One region of the Amycolatopsis sp. NBC_01286 genome, then DNA from elsewhere that is predicted to be linked to it. Evidence: riboswitches for the same ligand, from Rfam matches in the RefSeq annotation. Region 1 holds a riboswitch; the other holds the start of a gene.
The links. Region 1 has a riboswitch for S-adenosylmethionine ahead of thrC (threonine synthase). Riboswitches for the same ligand answer to the same signal wherever they lie in the genome.

Region 2: linked by a shared signal. The riboswitch ahead of OG570_RS25890 (aminotransferase class V-fold PLP-dependent enzyme) and the one ahead of thrC (threonine synthase) in region 1 are both predicted to bind S-adenosylmethionine.

What each region holds. Positions count from the first base shown of each region.
Region 1 covers NZ_CP108428.1:5,036,300-5,042,190, reverse strand. The annotation lists gene OG570_RS24085 (class I SAM-dependent methyltransferase) at 1-265, shown strand, start outside; gene OG570_RS24080 (VOC family protein) at 262-636, opposite strand; gene OG570_RS24075 (DMT family transporter) at 660-1,541, opposite strand; gene rpsT (30S ribosomal protein S20) at 1,892-2,152, shown strand; gene holA (DNA polymerase III subunit delta) at 2,204-3,184, opposite strand; SAM riboswitch class I at 3,321-3,454, shown strand; gene thrC (threonine synthase) at 3,467-4,732, shown strand; gene OG570_RS24055 (ComEC/Rec2 family competence protein) at 4,795-5,891, opposite strand, start outside.
Region 2 covers NZ_CP108428.1:5,386,085-5,391,975, forward strand. The annotation lists gene OG570_RS25880 (potassium/proton antiporter) at 1-1,239, shown strand, start outside; gene OG570_RS25885 (M23 family metallopeptidase) at 2,051-2,701, shown strand; SAM riboswitch class IV at 2,795-2,909, shown strand; gene OG570_RS25890 (aminotransferase class V-fold PLP-dependent enzyme) at 2,948-4,291, shown strand; gene OG570_RS25895 (hypothetical protein) at 4,308-4,946, shown strand; gene OG570_RS25900 (hypothetical protein) at 4,886-5,143, shown strand; gene lspA (signal peptidase II) at 5,219-5,836, shown strand; gene OG570_RS25910 (RluA family pseudouridine synthase) at 5,833-5,891, shown strand, end outside.

The DNA.
Region 1 (5,891 bases):
CGGCGAGTCCGTCGACGTCGTCCTCACCGTGAACAACGTCATGCTCTGGGACGACCGCGCGGCCGGCTTCGCCGAGCTGTTCCGCGTCCTGCGCCCGGGTGGCCGGCTGCTGCTGTCCGCGCACGAGAAGTGGCTGCCCGTGAGCAGGCACGTGCTGGCCGACGAAGCCGCCGAAGCGGGCTTCGCCGACCTGCAGACGTGGACCTGGGAACCGCCCGGCTTCACCGCGCTCGCCGCGCAGCTGCGGGCCGTCAAGCCCGCCTAGCGGGTGTCCGTGCGGATCGGGTGTCCTTCCGGCACCTCGACCAGCACGATGCGCGTGCCGTCCGGATCGGCGATCCAGGCCTCGTCCAGGCCCCAGGGCTCGCGCTGGGCGTCCCGCACCGGCGTCAGGCCCTTCGCCTTCAGCTCGGCCAGCTCGCCGGCCAGGTCGCGGACCTGCACCCAGAGCACCAGGTCGGGCGACGCGCCCGCCTCGCCCGAGCCGGACACCTCCAGGGAGCCGTGCCCCAGGAAGAACACGGTGCCACCGGGGAACTCACGCTCCACGGCCAGGCCGAGGGTGTCGCGGTAGAACGCGGTCGACGCCTCGGCGTCGCGCGGGCGGATCAGCAGCCTGCTCTTCAGGACTTCCATCCGACCATCCCTACCGGAGGTCCTCAGGCCGCCGCAATCGCGACGATGCCGGACAGCACGATCACGGACCCGGCGAGCCGCCGCACGGCGTCGCGCTCGCCCAGCACCAGCCACGCGGCGAGACCGCCCAGCACGATGCTCAGCTCCCGGGCGGGCGCCACCAGGCTGACCGGCGCCATCGTCAGGGCGAACAGCACGAGGATGTAGGCGACGGGCGACAGCAGCCCGACGATCAGCACCTCGCGCCGCTGCTCGCGCCAGAGCCGCGTCACCTCGGACCGGCCCGCCCGCGCGCTCGGCAGGAGCATGGCGCTCTGGATGAGCGTGCCGAGGCCGAGGTACACGATCGGCGGCATGCCGATGCCGGTCACCGAGTGCGCGTCCCAGAGCGTGTAGCCGGCGATGACGGCCCCGGTCAGGACGCCGTAGAAGATCCCGGCGCGCCGGGCCTTGGCGGCGGCCGGGTCGGCCGCGGCGGCGCCCCGGCGGCCGGTGCTGATCACGAGCACCCCGGTGATCACCAGGAACGCGCCGAGCAGGCCGAGCCAGCCGGGCCGTTCGCCGAGGACGAGGACGGCGGCCAGCACCGAAAGCAGCGGCCCGGTGCCCCGCGCGACGGGGTAGACGACGGAGAGGTCGCCGACGCGGTAGCCGCGCTGCAGGACGATGCCGTAGGCGACGTGCAGCACCGACGTGCCCGCCGCGGCCAGCAGCCAGCTCCACTGTGGACGTTGCGGCTCGACGGCCACCAGCACGACCGTCACCGGCAGCAGGGCGACGGCGGAAACCGTGTAGTAGAGCCAGACGAACTGGGTGCCGCCGGAGCGGACCCGCTTGGCGGCGAGGTTCCACGCGGCGTGCACGACGGCCGCGACGACGACGAAGGACAGTGCGGTGGTGTTCACAGGGACCCCTTACGGGTTTCGCGCGCGCGAAACCGGGTCCTCCAGGCTTTTGCCCCGTCAGATGAACGGCGGGACTTCCGGACCCGCCGACGGTGCCGCTCGGACCAGACCCACCGGATCCTGGTTGTCCTGCTGGCTGGGGCGGACCGGTGACGGAACCCTAGGCACTACCGCCGTCCACCGTACTCCCGGTGATCCACGCCCGGCCGGACGCGCTCGCGGCGGGCCGGGGCCGGGCTGTTAAAGTTGCTGCTCGTTGCCGTGCGGCATTCCGTCATGGAGGAAACCCGCTTCAGCGGGGCCACACCAGCGCGGCGGCGAATCTCACCGAGTGAAAGCAGGAGCGCCTCATGGCCAACATCAAGTCGCAGATCAAGCGCATCACCACGAACGAGAAGGCGCGTCAGCGCAACCAGGCGATCCGGTCCTCGGTGAAGACCGCGATCCGCAAGGTCCGCGAAGCCGCTGACTCCGGTGACAAGGCCAAGGCCGTCGAGCTGCAGCGCGACGCCGCCCAGAAGCTGGACAAGGCCGTCTCGAAGGGCGTCATCCACGCCAACCAGGCCGCCAACAAGAAGTCGGCGCTCGCGAAGCGCGTCAACTCGCTCTGAGCTAGCTGATCTCTGGAGAAGCCCCGGCCCCGGCCGGGGCTTTCTTCATGTTCAGCGGTCGCCCTTGGCCGCCGCCACCTGCAGGACCGCGCGTTCCAGCGCGTAACCCGGGTCCGCCGCGACGCCCTTGACCTCGGCGTTCAGCCGGGCGACCACCCGCATCGCCGTGGCGAGGCCGTCCTGGTTCCAGCCGCGGGACTGGCCCTGGGCCTTGCGGACCTTCCACGGCGGCATGCCCAGCTCCCCGGCCAGCTGGTTCGGGTTGCCGCGGCCCGCGCCGGAGACGCGGGCGATCGTGCGGACCGCGTCGGCCAGCGCGTCGGCGACCAGGACGTACGGGACGCCGAGCTGCATCGCCCAGCGCAGCGACTCCAGTGCGGCCGCGCGGTCGCCGCTCACGGCCTTCTCCGCCACCGCGAACCCGGTCACGTCGGCGCGGCCGCGGTGGTAGCGGTGGACCGCGTCCGCGTCGACCACCCCGCCGGCGTCCGCGACGAGCTGCATCGCGGCCGAGGAGAGTTCCCGCAGGTCGGAGCCCACGGCGTCGATGAGCGCCGCGACCCCGGCCGGGTCGATCTTGCCGCCCGCCCGGCGCACCTCGTGGCGCACGAACTGCTCCCGCTCGGCGGGCTTGGTCAGCTTCGGGCACTCCGTCACCTCGGCGCCGGCCTTCTTCAGCACCGCCGGGAGCGTCTTGCCCGCCTTGCTGCGCCCGCCGCCGGTGTGCACGACGACGAGCACGATCCCGGCCGCCGGGTCCTTCAGGTACGACGTCACGGCGTCGGCCAGCTCCTGCGAGATGTCCTGCGCCGACTCGAGGACGATCACCCGGCCTTCGCTGAACAGCGACGGGCTGACGAGTTCGGCCAGCTCGGGAGCTGTGAGATCGGACACCCGGGCCCGCGTCAGCTCGGCCGTCGCGTCGATCGCGCGGGACGCGGCCAGCGTCTCGCGGACGGCCCGCTCGATCAGCAGTTCTTCCTCACCCAGGACCAGGTGGAGCGGGGCCGGGGCGGTGGCTTGCGCGGTCACCCGGGAATCTTCTCACTTGCTGCTTCGTGCGCCCGCTCCGGTGATGTCGAGCGGCCACCATGGCACGGCGCGAGTGCCATGTCGTACGGTGTCCTGGAGGCGGCGCGCTTTCTCGCGCGCTCCGACAACTGAATACCGCTCATCCAGAGGGGCAGAGGGAACGGCCCGACGAAGCCCCGGCAACCGGCGTACAGCCTGTCATCCCGCGATCGCGGGATAGCTGACGACCACGGTGCCAATTCCGGCCCGCTTCGGCGGGGCAGATGAGGAAGGAACCTCGCGATGACCGCAACCCTCGGCACGACCTCCACCACCAAGACCCCGGATCTCGGACCGGCCGTCGAACTGGTGTCGAAGGAAGAGGGCCACCGGCAGCCGCTCGCCCCCGAGTTCGTCTCCGCCGAAGACTTCTCGCCGCTCGAGGTCGCCTACGACTTCGGCCGCGTCCGCCGCGAAGACATCGAGGCCGGCCCCAAGAACATCTGGCGCTACAAGAAGCTCCTCCCGGTTCCGTCCAACATCGAAGAGATCCCGAACACCGAGCCCGGCTCGACGCGGCTGATCCGCGCCGATCGCCTGGCCAAGGAGCTCGGTCTCAAGCGCCTGTGGGTCAAGGACGACACCGGCAACCCGACGCACTCGTTCAAGGACCGCGTGGTCGCCGTCGCGCTGGCCGCGGCCCGCGAGTTCGGCTTCGAGGTGCTCGCCTGTCCCTCGACCGGCAACCTGGCCAACGCCGTCGCCGCCGCGGCGGCGCGCGCGGGCTGGAAGTCGGTCGTGCTGATCCCCAAGTCCCTCGAGCGCGCCAAGATCCTCACCACCGCGGTGTACGACGGCGACCTGATCGCCGTCGACGGCAACTACGACGACGTCAACCGGCTCGCCACCGAACTGGCCGGTGAGCATCCGAGCTGGGCCTTCGTGAACGTCAACGTCCGCCCGTACTACTCCGAGGGCTCGAAGACACTCGCCTTCGAGGTCGCCGAGCAGCTCGGCTGGCGGATCCCGCCGCAGATCGTCGTGCCGATCGCCTCCGGTTCACAGCTCACCAAGGTGGACAAGGGTTTCCGCGAGCTGGGCCAGCTCGGCCTCGTGGACGCCAGCCCGTACAAGGTGTTCGGCGCCCAGGCCACCGGCTGCTCGCCGGTCTCGGCCGCGTTCCGCGCCGGGCAGGACGTCGTCCAGCCGGTGAAGCCGGACACCATCGCCCGCTCGCTGGCGATCGGCAACCCGGCCGACGGCCCGTACGTGCTCGACATCGTCAACCGCACCGGCGGCTCGATCGAGGACGTCACCGACGAAGAGGTCGTCGAAGGCATCCGGCTGCTGGCCCGCACCGAGGGCATCTTCACCGAGACGGCCGGCGGGGTCACCGTCGCCACGGCGAAGAAGCTCATCGAGACGGGCAAGCTGGACCCGGACGCCGAGACGGTGCTCCTCATCACCGGCGACGGCCTCAAGACCCTCGACGCCATCGAGAACCACGTCGGCCCCAAGGCGACCGTGCCGGCTTCGGCCGCGGCCGTGAACAAGGCCCTCGGCTACTGACGTCTCCCCGCCGGGGCGAGCCACGCCCGCCCCGGCGGGAACGCGTTGCCGGGCAACGGAAGTCAGCGGTGGGGCGGGCCGCGTGGCTCGCCCCGGCGGGCTATCGCCGGGCCTGACGGGTCCGGGACCACAGCGGTGTCGCCGTCGACGTCGGTCCGGGTCACCAAGGCACCCAGCGCCGTCAGAGTGTCCACTGTGGACTTGCTCGGGTGGCCGTAGGTGTTGCCCGCGCCGACGCTGATGAGCGCCGCGCGCGGCGCCACCGCGGCGAGGAAGGCCGGCAGCGAGTACCGCGAGCCGTGGTGGGGCACCTTGAGCACCTCCGCTTTCAGGTCTCCGACATCGGCCAGCAGGTCCGACTGGGCCGCCAGTTCGACGTCACCCGTCATCAGCACCCGCCCGGCGGCCGTTTCCGCGCGCAGGACGACCGAGCTGTTGTTGATCGTCGTGCCGTCCTGCTGGCCGGCCGACCGCGACGGCACGTACCGCGGCCCGAGCACGTCGAGCGCCAGCCCGGGCAGGTCGACCCGCTCGCCCGGGCTCAGTTCCACCAACGGCACGCCCCGGCGGGACGCCTCCGCGGCGACCTGCCGCCACGCCCACTCCGGCGTCCGCCCCGGCCCGACGGCGATCCCGCCGACCGACCGGCCGTCGAAGACCGACGCGAGCCCGCCGATGTGGTCGGCGTGCAGGTGGCTCAGCACCAGCAACGGGATCCGGTCGACCGACAGCCGGTGCAGGCACTCGTCAACCGGCCCCGGCTCGGGCCCGGTGTCCACCACCACGGCCCGCCCCGGCTCGGCCGTCGCCAGCACGACCGCGTCACCCTGGCCGACGTCGCACTCGACCATCGCCCAGTTCCGCGGCGGCCACGCGGGCGCGAGCACCCGCACCGGCACGAACACCAGCAACGCGCCGACGATCAGCACCGCCAGGAGCAGCCGGACCCGCCGGTACCGCACGGCGAACACGAGCACCGCGAGGACGGCCGCCGCGAGCAGCGCGCCCGCCCAGCCGCCGGGCCAGGGAACGACCGCGCCCGGGGCTCGCGCGCCGTGCCGCGCCACGAAGATCAGCCACTCGGCCTCCGGGCCGGCCAGGTGCACCAGGAACGTGCCAGCGCCCGGCCACCACGGCCCGACGACCGTCGCCAGCACCC
Region 2 (5,891 bases), 350 kb from region 1:
GCGGTGAAACCCTCGCTGGGCATCGGAATCGTACTGTCCACAGTGGCCGTCGTGGTCAGCATCGCGGTGACCGGCGCGGCCCTGCACTGGCTGCTGGGCCTCGACTGGCGGCTCGCGCTGCTGTGGGGCGCGGTGCTCTCGTCGACCGACGCCGCGGCGGTCTTCTCGGTGCTGCGCACGGCCGGGATCGGCAAGCGCCTGGTGGGCGCGCTGGAGCTGGAGTCCGGCATCAACGACGCGCCGGCCTACATCGCCGTCGTGGTGCTGGCCGAGGGCACCACTGTGGACTGGACGCTGCCGTTCCTGGCGGTCTACGAGCTGGCGGCGGGCCTGGCGATCGGGCTGGCGTTCGGCTGGCTCGGCGGCATCGCGCTGCGGCGCGCCGCGCTCCCGGCGACCGGCCTGTACCCGCTGGCCACTGTCGCGGTGTGCGTCGTGGCGTACTCGTCCGGGCAGCTGCTGCACGCGTCGGGCCTGCTCGCCACGTACGTCGCGGCGCTGGTCCTGGGCAACTCGCGGCTGCCGCACCGCTCCGACACGCTGTCGTTCGCCGAAGGCCTGGGCTGGCTGGCGCAGATCGGGCTGTTCGTGCTGCTCGGGCTGTTCGCGTCGCCGAGCCGGCTGCTCGAGACGCTGGTGCCGGGCCTGGTCGCGGGCGCCGTCGTGCTGCTGCTGGCCCGGCCGATCTCGGTGGTGCTCTCGATGCTGCCGTTCCGGCTGCCGTGGCGGGAACAGGCGTTCCTGTCGTGGGCCGGCCTGCGCGGCGCGGTGCCGATCGTGCTGGCGATGATCCCCCTGTCAGAGGGCCTGCCGGGCGCCCAGCGCCTGGTCGACGCGGTGTTCGTGCTGGTCATCGTCCTGACGCTGCTCCAGGGCGCGACCCTCGGCCCGCTCGCGCGCTGGCTGGGGCTGTCGAAGAAGTCCGAGGCGTACGAGATCGACGTCGACTCCGCACCACTGGACGAGCTGGGCGCCGAGCTGCTGCAGGTCCGCATCCAGCCGGGCTCGAAGCTGCACGGCGTCTACCTCTCGGAGCTGCGCTTGCCGGTGGGCGCGACGGTGAGCCTGGTCGTGCGCGCGGGCTCGGGCTTCACACCGCAGAAGACGAGCCGCCTGCAGGAGCACGACCAGCTCCTGGTGGTCACGACAGCCACGGCCCGCGACGACGCCGAGCGCCGGCTGCGCGCGGTGGACCGCGCCGGCCGCCTGGCCCGCTGGCGCGGCGAGTCGGGCATCTGACGCGGTTCGCGGTTTGCCGGCTGGTGCCCGCTCGGTCTCGCGGCGGTGTCGTCCGCTGGGGCGGCTGGTGATCGAGTCGGGCCGCTGGGTCGCGGGGGTCGTGGCTGATCGGATGCTCGGTCTCGCCGGTGTGTCTTCCGCGTCGGCTTGCTTGAGATAAGTGGGGCCGGTTGCCTGCTCGGCCGCCGTGCCGTCCGCTGGGCTTGCTTGAGGCGAGTGGGGTCGATCGGCGGGTGGCCCGCTTGGTTGCCATGCCGCCTGCGTCGGCTTTGAGGTGAGCGGGGCCGAGCGCAAGTTGCCTGCTTGGCCACTGTGCGGTCCGCTGGGGTCGCCGGCGCTGCGAGTCGAGCCGCTGGCTCGTTCGCGGGTTGGGCGGAACCGTGTCCGCTCGGTTCGGCCTCGCCGCCGGGCCGCCCGCGTCGGTTTGCTTGAGGTGGGCGGCGTCGATCGCGGGTTGCCCGCTTGGCCACCGTGCCGTCTGCTGCGCTCGGCGGTCGCGAGCCCGGCCGGCCGCGAGTTGTCCACATCCACTCCAGTTGTCCACAGATTTCCGGCACTCACGTTTTTGCAGGTCAGCGGCGGTAGACTGGACAGGGGACGCCCCCCAGGGAGTGGTGGGGGGCTGCGTTCGGGGCGGCCCGTTGTCCGGTGCCTGTCCGCTCTTCGCGTCGACCTGGTGATCTTTTCCCGTGAGGGTGAGTGATCCTCACAAAAACCTCACCTGATCTTCCCTGCGTTCCCTCTTTTGGCTTACTCTGCGCTCCATTCATTACCTCGAATGGGTGAACGTAGAGTCGAAGGAGTACGCCGGGTGACGAAGCGATACGTGCGTGGGGCCGGGCTGGTCGCGGCGATCGTCCTGGGTGTGGGGCTCGCCGCCGCTCCCGGCGCGGCCGCTGAGGTGGGGCCCTTTCCGGTGCTGGCGCTGCCGTTCAAGGCCGGCCAGCAGGTGTACTCCGCCGGCATCCACTCCGACGATGGCAGCACCGGCGTCGAGAACGCCCTCGACCTCAGCCCGGCCGACAAGACCGTGCGGGCGCCGCTGGCCGGGACCGTGCACCTGCAGCACTGCGCGGGCGGCGACTGGGTGACCATCGACCACGCCGGCGGCTGGCGGACCGGGTACTACCACATGGAAGGCATCAAGGTCACCGACGGTGAGCAGGTCGAGGCCGGCGACGTGCTCGGCTCGACCGGCAACGCCCTGCCGTGTGGTGGCAGCAGCACCGGGGCCCACGTGCACTTCACACTGTGGACACTGCCGGACGCGGCCGACTGGGACGGTCTCGCCTACAGCCAGGTCTCGACCACCGTCGCGGCGGCGCACGGCGAGCCGATCGACGGGAAGACGTTGGGCGGCTGGCTGTTCACGGCGGGCGCGGACCAGTACGCCGGCACCGCGACGCACCTCTCGGACCATGCCGTGACGCAGCTCCCGGGCCGTTTCCGCGCGAAGATCTGACGCTTCTCCATTCCTGCTCGACTTGTGGTCGGTGTCTCAGAATGTGCTGTGGGGGCTGGTCGTCACGCCGATTCTCGGTTACCTTTTGAATCAGGTCATGAGTGCCAGCGTCAAGCCCCGGCTTGCTGGCCGGCAACCCTCCTACCGCGGTGGGGTGCCCCGGGTGAGGACCGGGCCGGTCGCGCCGTGCGACCGGCAAGCGCGGGCCCCTCGCCGGGGCCCCCCGGAACGCCGAGGAGGCTAACGATGACTCTCGCCATCGACCGCACCAGCACACAGACCCAGGAAACCCTTGCGTCCCAAGGTATTCCCACGGTCGCTGGTGCCTCGCTGCGAGTTCCGCTCGTCACCGGCGGAGACATCGGCTACGCCAATCTCGACCACGCGGCCAGCGCGCCCTGTCTCGACGCCGTCCGCGTGGCCGTCGACGAGTTCCTGCCCTGGTACGCCAGCGTCCACCGCGGCGCGGGCTTCGCCTCGCAGGTCTCCACCAAGCTCTACGAGCGCACCCGCGCCACGCTGCGCAGCTTCGTCGGCGCGCGCCGGACCGACACGGTCGTGTTCACCCGCAACACCACCGACTCCTTCAACCTGCTCGCCCGCAGCCTCCCGCCGCGCACCGCGGTGATCGTGTTCGACACCGAGCACCACGCCGCGCTGCTGCCGTGGCAGGGGCCGAACGTCCGGCGCCTGCCGACCCCGCGCACCCGGCTCGCGGCGGTGTCCGCTGTGGACGAAGCCCTCGCGGAATCCCCGCAGGGGCCGCGTTTGGTGGTCCTCACCGGAGCGTCCAATGTGACCGGTGAGCTGCTTCCGGTGGCGGAGATCGCCGCGGTGGCCCGCCGGCACGGCGCCCGCATCGCCCTCGACGCCGCCCAGCTCGCGCCGCACCGCAGGATCGCCATGCAGGACCTGGACGTCGACTACGTCGCCCTCTCCGGCCACAAGCTGTACGCGCCCTTCGGCGCGGGCGCGCTGATCGGCCGCGCCGACTGGCTGCGCGCCGCCCGGCCCTACCTCGCCGGCGGCGGCGCGACCAAGCTCGTCACCGAGGACGCCGTCGTCTGGAACACCGGCCCGGAGCGGCACGAAGCCGGTTCACCCAACACCGTCGGCGTGTACGCGCTCGGCGTCGCCTGCGAAACCCTGAGCCGGAACTGGGCCGCCGTCGAAGCGCACGAGCAGGCCCTGCTCGTCCGGCTGCGCAGGGGCCTCGAGGGCATCCCGGGCTGCTCCGAGCTGCGGCTGTTCGACGCGCCGGTCGACCGCGTCGGCACGGTCAGTTTCGTCGTCGCCGGCTTCGATCCCGGCTGGCTCGCGGCGGTTCTCTCGGCGGAGTACGGCATCGGCGTCCGCGACGGCGCCTTCTGCGCCCACATCGCGGCCAAGCGTCTGATCGGCGTCACCGGCGGCGAAGGGCAGCAGGCGGTGCGCGTCAGCCTCGGCCTGGGCAGCACCGAGGAGCACGTGGATCGCGTGCTGCTGGCCCTGCGCCAGATCGTCGCCCGCGGCGCGCGCTGGGGGTACACGAAGGCGGGCGGCCGCTGGGCCCCGGTCGGCGACCCGCGGGAGCTGCCGCCGTTCTGCTGAGCGTTAACCTGGGCGGATGGGGCGGCAGTGGATTCCGTTGGCGTTGCTGGGTTTCGCGGAACTGGTCCTGGTGACGGCCGAACTGTTCCACCGGTCGGCCGTCACCGCGGAACTGACGGCGCGGTTGCCACCGGCGACCGCCGGCTACGTGGGCCTGTTCGGCTTGACGATCGACGGTTACGGCACCAAGGCCCGGTTCCTCAGCCTCGATGACACCGTCGTGGCCTACACCGGCGGCGCCGGTCCGGCGTGGCAGTACGCGCTCATCGCGGCGTTCCTCGCCGTCGTGATCTCGTACGCCGTGGCGGGCGGGCTGCGCGCGAGGACGGTGGTGATGTCGATCGTCGGCGTCGTGCTCGCCGTCCCGGTGCTGGACCTGCTGCTGTTCAGCCGGTTCGGTCTCGACGCGGCCACCCGCGGCCCCCTCCTGGCGACGCTCGGGCTCGCGCTGGTCGCCTGGTACGAACGCAGTCCGCTGGTGCTCGCGGTGGCCGTGGCCGCCGGTGCGGTGGCGGTGGTGATCGCGGACCTGCCGGGCGCGCTGATCTCCGCGACCGTGCTCGTGGCCGGGGCGTTCGCCGCTACCCTGCCCCGATGGGGGAGGGACGGCGTGTCTGGTTCCCGCTGGCCGCGCCGGGGTTCGCCCAGCTCGTGATGGCGGTCGTCGCGCCGGTGCCGGCGGCGTACGAGCGCAGCTGGTTCCTGGTGGCCGTGGCCTTGGTGTTCGCGCTGGTCAGCCTGGTGTTCTCGACGCCGGTGACCGGGGCGCCGAGCGCGGCGGGCGTGCTGTTCGCCGCCGCGTTCGCGGTCCTCCCGCGGCGTCCCCGCGACACTGCCGCCGGGGCACCCTGACCAGGCGTGGACAATGGACCGGTGAGCACCGAGTCCAGCGCTGGAGAACCCGACACCGACGCCGCCGCCGAGGCGGTGCCCGAGCCCGTCCAGGAGACGCCGGAAACCCCGGCGGCGACGGCGGCGACGCTGCCGAAGCGCCGGGTGGGCTGGGTGTTCGCCGTCGCGGTGGTGCTCTGGGCGATCGACCTGATCACGAAGAACCTGGTCACCGCCAACCTGGAGGGCAAGGAGCCGGTCCGGATCCTCGGCGGCCTGATCTACCTGCAGGTGATCCGCAACCCGGGTGCCGCGTTCTCGATGGCCACCGGCATGACGTGGGTGCTGGCGCTGGTCGCGCTCGCCGTCGTCATCGCGATCATCTGGATCTCGCGGCGGCTGCGCTCGATCGGCTGGGCGATCGGCCTCGGCCTGGTGCTGGCCGGCGCGCTGGGCAACCTCACCGACCGGATCTTCCGCGCACCCGGCGGGCTGCAGGGCCACGTCGTCGACTTCATCTCGGCGTTCGCCCCGAACGGCAAGGGCTTCGCGATCTTCAACATCGCCGACTCGGCGATCTGCGTCGGCGGTGCGCTGATCGTGCTGCTGTCCCTGCTGGGCAAGGACTACGACGGCACGTCGACCAAAGACAAGGCCAAAGACAAGAAGCAGGCCGAACCGGCCGCGGAAACCAAGCAGGAGGACCAGGCGTGAGCTCGCGGATGCTCCCGGTGCCCGACGGGCTCGACGGGATGCGGGTCGACGCCGG